Linked DNA regions of Methanovulcanius yangii. The protein of the gene in region 1 binds, or shares a complex with, the protein of each later gene. Links are inferred from orthologs where the notes say so. Each region holds a gene or a part of one and is shown on either strand. Other genes may lie near its edges.

Region 1 (3,842 bases):
ACTTCGGGGACCAGTGACACGTCCATCGAGGAACAAATAGTCCTGACGGCATTCTCCAGATCATGGAGAACTGCCGCCCTTTCTTCCGCGCTCATGATACCCCTACCTCTGCCTCTGAGATAATAAGAACTGCGCGGACAGCAGGACAGGGAATGGATAGTAATTTAGCCACCGGAATGCATAATAATGCTCATGAACGTGGCAGCATACGATATTGCAACAGCCGTAGCAAGCATCATCGTTTTTATTGTGGCGGTTCTGGCACTCCCGGCTGTCATGCCGGCGGCGTATGCCTACCTCACAGCAATAGTGATATTCATCATCAGCATGGGTGCAGGCGGCTACTTCATTGGGCAGCAGATTCGGTAGTCTCTTTTTTTCGGCCCTTCTTTTTTCGTTTGTAATAACTGAGCGGATGGGAAACATCCTTGCAGGTTGCATCGCGGTTCACGCAGAGACCGTAGGTCTTCAAGGTCTGGCAGCCGGGCGGAGTGTATTCGGTTCCGCCCCGCCCCGAGATATGTTCGACCTGGTACATCGTCCGGCTGATATCAAAGTCCGGTGCCCGGGCGAAGACCTCCACAATCTGCGGTTCCTGCAGACCGATGGTATGGAGAAATGCCGTGAGGGAAAACCGGGCGGTATGGGGAATATTCGTCCCTTCAGAGACTGCACGGATTATCGCCTCCATGCAGGGGGGATAGGACCCTTCGTCAACCTCTCCATACTGTTCCAGGATCTTCTCCTGGTAGGCGACGGATACACTGTCTGCATAGGGACGAAGGCGCATGGCAATTGATCCGGGGATGTCAAGAGGAAGCTGTGAGCGGATGACAACCCGGATACGCTCCCGAAGCAGTTCGTCATATTCTCCGGCTAATATCCGCACCATCCCGTGACGTACGTCCCTGTTGACCAGCCGCCATTTGGCGTCTTTCATCGTCGCCACGAGCCCCACATAATCAATGACCCGCATCTCACCGGCATCGGAATCCAGACCAAACGATTGTGCAACATAACGTTTCTTCGCCGGCTCTTCCGTCTGGAGGAAATGGTAGGCTCGTTCCGCCTCGTACCGGGCGAGCCGGTCCATAATCATCCGGTCGTTGAGACAGGAGACGATCATCCGGGCGACGGCATAGCTCAGGATTTCATCATCGATCGACTCGAATTCAGGCTGAAGAGTAAAATCTGTATACCCGAGGGAATCCTTGATTCTCTGTGCGGCATTCTCCTTTATTCTGACACCCACACCGGACTCCGAGCGTATGAGCGAGTCGAGCGGGATCTCCATCCTTGTGACAAATGTCTTTGTTTCTTTTAAAAAAGGGTATTTTGCGAGATCCTTTTTATCTAATCTGTTTTCGGATACGTGCATCAGTCCGCCTCGATGCGGGGCGCAAGGAGGAATTCGACACGGCCATTGTCATCAGCAATCCCAAACCTGAACTTGACCGGATGGTCGATGCCGATCTGGACTTCAACTTCATCAGCACGTCCCATGACCTTGCCCATGTCCTTGAGATAATCCAGGGAGAATAGGGATCGCGCTTCTGCAGGAATCAGGTCGATGAGTTCATCCTTACCGAGCTCTAGCCGGATGTGATCGGTGTCACCCTCCGCTTCCATATAGAATGAGTTGGCCGTGGGATCCACCCCGAGTGCAATTTTATCAGAAACCACGGATGCAGCTTTAATTGCATCATTCAGCGCGGCACCGGATATTTTGATCTTTGCCGGAAGTTCTATTGACGGCATATTCGGCTCTTTGCGAATGGTGTTGACGTCAAGAAGGGTGAGCGAATACTTGTAACCGGAGAATACCATCTCCATCTTATGACCGTCATCAGGGAGGTCAAGTGAGAGTACATCCCCTTTTCCCATCATGCCGACGATGTTCTTCATTCTGGTGATGTCTATCCCCAGTTCGCTGGCCGTTGCAATGAACGATGAGAAAGCGCCCTCGTCGAGCTCGAGCGAGATCATCGCAACGTTTGCCGTATCGACCGCACGGGTGCGGATTCCCTGTTCACTGATATTCAGTCTGCATTCGGTCACCATTGCCGCAATAACATCAATGGTCTCCCGAAATGTGTCGGTATCAATTGTTGCCTTTAACATCATTACCCCTTTACAAACTCTCTTATAAATTATACAAGCATATTTTTTAATAATATGTGGTTTTTGCCCGGACCATCATTCCGGGCAGGAGATTATTTGAATGGGTTCACAGTGGGGAGCAGACAGATTTTATAAAAAGGCGGTATCCGAGGGCTATCGTTCACGTGCAGCGTACAAACTCCGCGATATTCAGAACAGGTTCAATATCATCAGGAGCGATGATAATATCATCGACCTTGGCGCGGCACCCGGAAGCTGGATGCAGGTCCTTCGGGAACTGACGGCCGGCAAGATCATCGGCATTGATCTCAACCCCATCGCATCCATCGAGGGCACACAGGCAATCACCGGGGACTTTACCACTGATGCCGTCCAGCAGAAGATTACTTCGATGGTCCATGAAGTGAATGTGGTCGTCTGTGATGCCTCGCCAAAACTGTCCGGGCAGAAGAGCTATGATCAGGCCCGGGCAGTCGCCCTCTCCGAAGAAGCGCTCCTTTTCGCCATTAAAGTGCTCAAACCCGGTGGAAATTTCGTCGTGAAGTCATTCCAGGGTGAGATGTTCAATGAGCTTCTTGAACTCGCCCGGGAGAATTTTTACTCCGTGAGAGTATATCGCTCCCGCGCTGCACGCAGGGGGAGTTCGGAAGCGTACATCATTGCAAAGAATTTCAAGGGGATAACCAATGTTGCTTGAAGACACCTACGGCCGCAAGATAACCAATCTCAGAATCAGCCTCACCCCACGGTGCAACCTCCGGTGCTTTTACTGCCATTCTGAGGGGGAATGCAACCCTGACGACGAGATGTCCCTGGAGGAGATCGGACAGATCCTGAAGACAGCCCGCCACTTCGGCATGAAGTCGGTAAAACTGACCGGCGGGGAGCCACTGATGAGAACGGACCTCTGCGAGATCGTCTCCCTCATCCCTGAAGAGATGGAGTCTTCCCTGACGACGAACGGGACCCTTCTCGCCCGCAAGGCGGATGAGCTGAAGGAGGCGGGACTCTCCAGGGTAAACATCAGCCTGGACACACTTTCCCGGGAGCGGTACAAGGAGATTACCGGGCGGGATCTCCTCCCCCAGGTACTGGCCGGAATCGATGCGGCTCTTGAATACGGGCTGACACCTGTCAAACTCAACGTGGTGATCCTCGGAGATGTCAATGACGATGAGATCGACGACTTCGTCGCCTTTGCAAAAGATCGGGATCACCTCATTCTTCAGTTCATCGAACTGATGGAGGATTTCAGGAACTGCCCGTATCACAAAGACCTTCGTCCGATGGAAGAGGAACTGTCACGGACATCGAAGACGATCATCACCCGGCGGATGCACCACCGGAAGAAATACTGTCTCGACGGTGCGGAGATTGAAATCGTGCGGCCCCAGCATAACACGGAATTCTGCGCCCATTGCAACCGCCTGAGAGTGACCTCCGATGGAAAACTCAAGCCCTGTCTTCTGAGAAATGACAATCATGTGGATATCAGGGGGAAAAACGACGAGGAAATGAAGGAACTATTCAAAGAGGCAGTTCTTCGACGAGAGCCCTTTTACTCCTGATCTGCCATCAGGATTTCTTCATCCCTTCCCATTCCGACCCCGGTTTTTATGCAATTTCCAAACAGTTATTGTACTGTATTGAACACTTACAGAGTATATGTTGGAAAAAAACGAATATGCTCCGGCAATGGAAAAACTCTATAACAAGTCACT
Region 2 (3,798 bases), 220 kb from region 1 along the record:
GGCGATGACCTCAAGAGGGATCATCTTCAGTTCCCGTACGGCCATGGTCCGGTCGTCTTCCATCCCGAGATAGTGCGTCTGTATACCGTTCTTCTCGAGGTAATTGAAGAAGAAGGCGGAGACGCGGGCATTGTAGACACCCTTTCCTTCCAGCACATCCTTCTTCTCGCCATTGAACGCCGTGATGTCGTCCCGGAAGACGACGATCAGTACACCGGGGGTGTCCGAGCGGTACACCGATTTTGCCTTCCCCTGATACAGGAGTTCCCCTTTCTTCATAGCTCCTCTCCGTTTCTCTTCATCATTTGCATATTGCGTTCTTCAATCACTTCAGCAAGAGTTTTAATAAGCCCTTCGAGAGACGGGTCGTTCCACCCGCGGTCGATGAACCGCTGGTAGATGCAGAGGCGTTCCCTGAGCATATTTGTTCCGACAAGACCCTGCAGCTCTTCTATCTGCGGCCATGGATGTTCGGGATTGACGTAGTCGATCGTCACCGGGGAGACGCCCCCGAGATCATCCACGCCGCATTCGATGAGGTAGGCGGCATCGGCCAGATTCGGCGGGACCTGCACCATCACGTCATCGGGCAGGATTTCGCGGGCAAGCCGTATGATCCCGCACATTTCCTCAGTGCCCGGATAGGTGGCGGCCTCCATCGGGGTGCCTTCCTTCGGGCAGAAGTTCTGGATGATAACCTCCTGGATATGGCCGTAGCGCCGGTGCAGGTCGCGTATGACCTCCAGCGACTCCTCCCGGTCACGGGGAGTCTCCCCGATGCCTATCAGAAGCCCGGTCGTAAACGGTATCTTCAGCCGCCCGGCGTCCTCCATCATCGCGATGCGGACCTCGGGAGCCTTGCCCGGTGCCTTGCGGTGGGCGGGGATCTCGGCCGTCGTCTCCAGCATGAGCCCCATGCTGGCGTTGACGGTGCGGAAGCGCTCCAGCTCCTCGCGGGTGAGAATTCCCGCGTTCGTGTGTGGAAGCATCCCCGCATCGATGGCCGCCCGGCACATATCGTAACAGTAGTCGAGAATCGTCGCATAGCCGGTCGGTGCCAGTGCCGCGTCGAACCCCTCGACCATGCCGGGCTGTTCACCAAACGTAAAGAGAGCCTCGGTACATCCCATCGATGCGCTGTACCGGATGGTCTCCTCCACCACCGCCGGAGGCATGATGCAGCCCTCCTGCACCGGGGTGCGGAAACAGCAGTATCCGCACGTGTTCCGGCACACGGTCGTGAGCGGAAGAAACGCATTTCGTGAATAGGTGATCACCCGGGGGTGCATGATCATACATTTCAGCACCGGGGGTATTCAAGCTTCGGACAGATGCCGTCCGGGTGCTTTAGAACCAGTGATCCAGGGTCTTCTGCCCGCTGCCCGAGCGCATCTTCTCCAGGACGGCCTTTACGCGCACAGATGAGAAATCGTAGGTATTGCAGAGGAGATCGTGGATGCCGTCCTCGTCCGGCGTCCGCCATTCGACGGTATAATCCGTCGTCACCGGCGGTGTCCTGAAGAATTCGAATATCGGCTCCACATCCGTCTCCGGGGCCTTCTCCGCCATCGTCTCATCAAAGGTGCCGGCCCGGACGATCTTAAGCGCCGTCTTCGGTCCTATGCCCCTGATGCCCGTATTGAAGTCGGTGCCGATGAGAATGCCCATCCGGATAAGATCATCGCGGGTAATGGAAAGCCCGGCCAGCACCTCGGCAAGGACGATACGTTCGGGTTCGACCGAGATGGTCCGGCCGCGGATCTTCCGTTTTCCGCTCACGGTGAGATTGCGCACGAGCACCGGTACCCCGAAGAGGAGCGAGTCGTAGTCCTGGCTGACGGCATAGCTCACGTCCCCCCGCTGCGCCATGTATGCCGCCTGAGCCTCGCCCTCGGAGGGCGCGGTGAGATACGGGACGCCCATCAGGCGGAGAAGCTCCTGTGCGCCCTCGACCGTCTCCTTATCCAGCCGGGTCGCCGAACGGGCCTGTTTGTAGGCCTCCTTCTCATCGCCTGCCGCCAGTGCCTCCGACCATGCCTCCGCCGCCCGGCTCCGGGCAGCACGCCGCTCCTCGATCGTCCGCATCTTGAGGTCGGGCGGTTTTCCGTCGAAGACATACACCGGCCGGATACCCTTCTCCATGAGGGTCGCCGTCCGGAAGAAGAGGCCCGACAGGTGCGAGGTCACCCTCCCTTCGCGGTCCATCAGGGGCGTTCCGTCCGGTTGGCGGATGATGGTCAGAAACTGGTACAGTGCATTGTTCCCGTCAATTGCGGCGCTGCCCGCAAGGGCATCCCAGGAAACCGTCGTCTTGTAATCTGCGAGAATCTCGCGTAGTCCTACACCCATAAAAAATTGTGCGTGTATGGTATTTTCAGCGGTACACGCGACGCGAAAGTTCGGAAACGATCTGGTGAACCTCGGAGATCATCGTATCACACTTCTTATTCACCATCTGGTTGAGCTCGTCCAGGTTCATCCGCATGGTGCGTTCACGGGCACTCACGTTCTGGTCGAGCGCACGGATCTTCGTTCCGAGCGAAAGAAACAGCCCGCCCAGCGATGCCATCATGAGCGTGGCCGCCACCGCGAGGATGAGATCCTGCCATACCCGCAGGACGAGGACAAGCGTGGCAATGATCAGCACGATTGCAAGGATAATGTCGACAAGAGATTCCTGAATATCCATGATATGTCATGATGGCAAACCAGTAATTAATCTAACTATATCGAATCCGCACCCGTCCGGCACCGCACAGAACCGCTGCCGCCCGAATCGGACCGGACGGACGTGACAATGCCTGCAACCGGGGAAGAGACGGGGAGAAACGGGTCGAGAATAACCGGGCACCATATACGTTTATCCATATCCCGGTCAAGAAGTACCTCCAATGAGTGAAGAATCGGGGATTCGTTCCTATATCCCGCTGGCCGGCATGCTGCTCCTGCTGCTGGTGGTCCAGATATGTGCGCTTGCCGTCACCCCCCTCATGATCGGTGCCGGGTACGAGGCCTTCGAAGACCCGGATTCGGCCGCAAACCCGATATTTTTCATCGTGCTCCTGCTGATCTTCACCGCCGTTCTGCTCTGGCTCATCCGCAAGGGCAAAAAGAACGTCATCACGGCGATCATCGGTTTCTCCATCGTCTTCATCTTCCTCTATATTTACAGCGCCGTCTTCCTCTTCCTCCTCGGCCCCACTATCGCAGGATATCTGGCGACGGGTGTTGCGACCGTCCTTTCGACGGCCGTCCTCTACCTCTATCCCGAGTGGTATGTCATCGACGTAATGGGGGTGATCGTCTCGGCGGGGGCAGCATCGATCTTCGGCATCTCCCTCGGTATCCTGCCGGTCATCCTCCTCCTCGTGCTGCTCGCCGTCTACGACGCCATCTCGGTCTACCGGACGAAGCACATGATCGATCTCGCCGAAGGGGTGATCGCAACGAAGAGCCCCATTCTCGTCGTCGTTCCGAAGAGTGTGGGGTACTCGTACAGAAAAGAGGGAATCGCCATCCACAAGGAGAAGAACGAACGCGGGGCATTCATCATGGGCATGGGGGACCTCATCATGCCCTCCATCCTCGTCGTCTCCTCCTATGCCTTCCTCGAGGCCCCCTCAGTTTTCTGGACGCTCTCCCTCCCCACCATAGGCGCGATTGCGGGCAGCCTTGCCGGTCTTGTCGTCCTTATGCACTATGTCAATAAAGGGAATGTTCAGGCGGGTCTTCCGCTCCTGAACGGAGGAGTGATTACAGGGTTTCTTCTTGGCTGTATGCTGGCGGGGACCTGGGGCT

Evidence for each region. The genes of interacting proteins can lie anywhere in the genome.
Region 2: the proteins of AZH53_RS04720 (region 1) and fen are in contact, whole or in part, in a crystal structure (PDB 1RXZ), measured with the Archaeoglobus fulgidus proteins. The link is inferred for Methanovulcanius yangii from one-to-one orthologs. Residues at the interface, in WP_010877842.1 of Archaeoglobus fulgidus: Asn43, Val44, Ala45, Met46, Pro120, Arg121, Pro123, Leu125, Gln151, Met192, Ser194, Asn218, Tyr219, Pro220, Ile237, Leu238, Ala239, Pro240, Arg241, Ile242, Glu243, Ser244; in WP_010877775.1 of Archaeoglobus fulgidus: Lys326, Ser327, Thr328, Gln329, Ala330, Thr331, Leu332, Glu333, Arg334, Trp335, Phe336.

Annotation. Positions count from the first base shown.
Region 1 is NZ_LTBL01000001.1:948,645-952,486, forward strand. The notes cover bases 250-3,093. They hold AZH53_RS04720 (DNA polymerase sliding clamp), read right to left. Parts: upstream 2,122-3,093; coding sequence 1,378-2,121; downstream 250-1,377. Other genes in these bases: AZH53_RS04710 (hypothetical protein), read left to right, coding at 250-369; AZH53_RS04715 (DNA primase large subunit PriL), read right to left, coding at 347-1,294; AZH53_RS04725 (RlmE family RNA methyltransferase), read left to right, coding at 2,222-2,818; moaA (GTP 3',8-cyclase MoaA), read left to right, coding at 2,808-3,093. Outside these bases: AZH53_RS04705 (thiamine-phosphate synthase family protein), read right to left, coding at 1-95; more of AZH53_RS04710, read left to right, coding at 193-249; more of moaA, read left to right, coding at 3,094-3,689; AZH53_RS04735 (hypothetical protein), read left to right, coding at 3,817-3,842.
Region 2 is NZ_LTBL01000001.1:730,219-734,016, forward strand. Bases 349-3,148 are described here. They hold fen (flap endonuclease-1), read right to left. Parts: upstream 2,350-3,148; coding sequence 1,348-2,349; downstream 349-1,347. Other genes in these bases: cofG (7,8-didemethyl-8-hydroxy-5-deazariboflavin synthase subunit CofG), read right to left, coding at 349-1,289; AZH53_RS03725 (hypothetical protein), read right to left, coding at 2,375-2,689; AZH53_RS03730 (hypothetical protein), read right to left, coding at 2,725-2,868; AZH53_RS03735 (presenilin family intramembrane aspartyl protease PSH), read left to right, coding at 2,892-3,148. Outside these bases: purC (phosphoribosylaminoimidazolesuccinocarboxamide synthase), read right to left, coding at 1-279; more of cofG, read right to left, coding at 276-348; more of AZH53_RS03735, read left to right, coding at 3,149-3,798; AZH53_RS03740 (NOG1 family protein), read right to left, coding at 3,754-3,798. UniProt on the Methanocaldococcus jannaschii protein: Structure-specific nuclease with 5'-flap endonuclease and 5'-3' exonuclease activities involved in DNA replication and repair.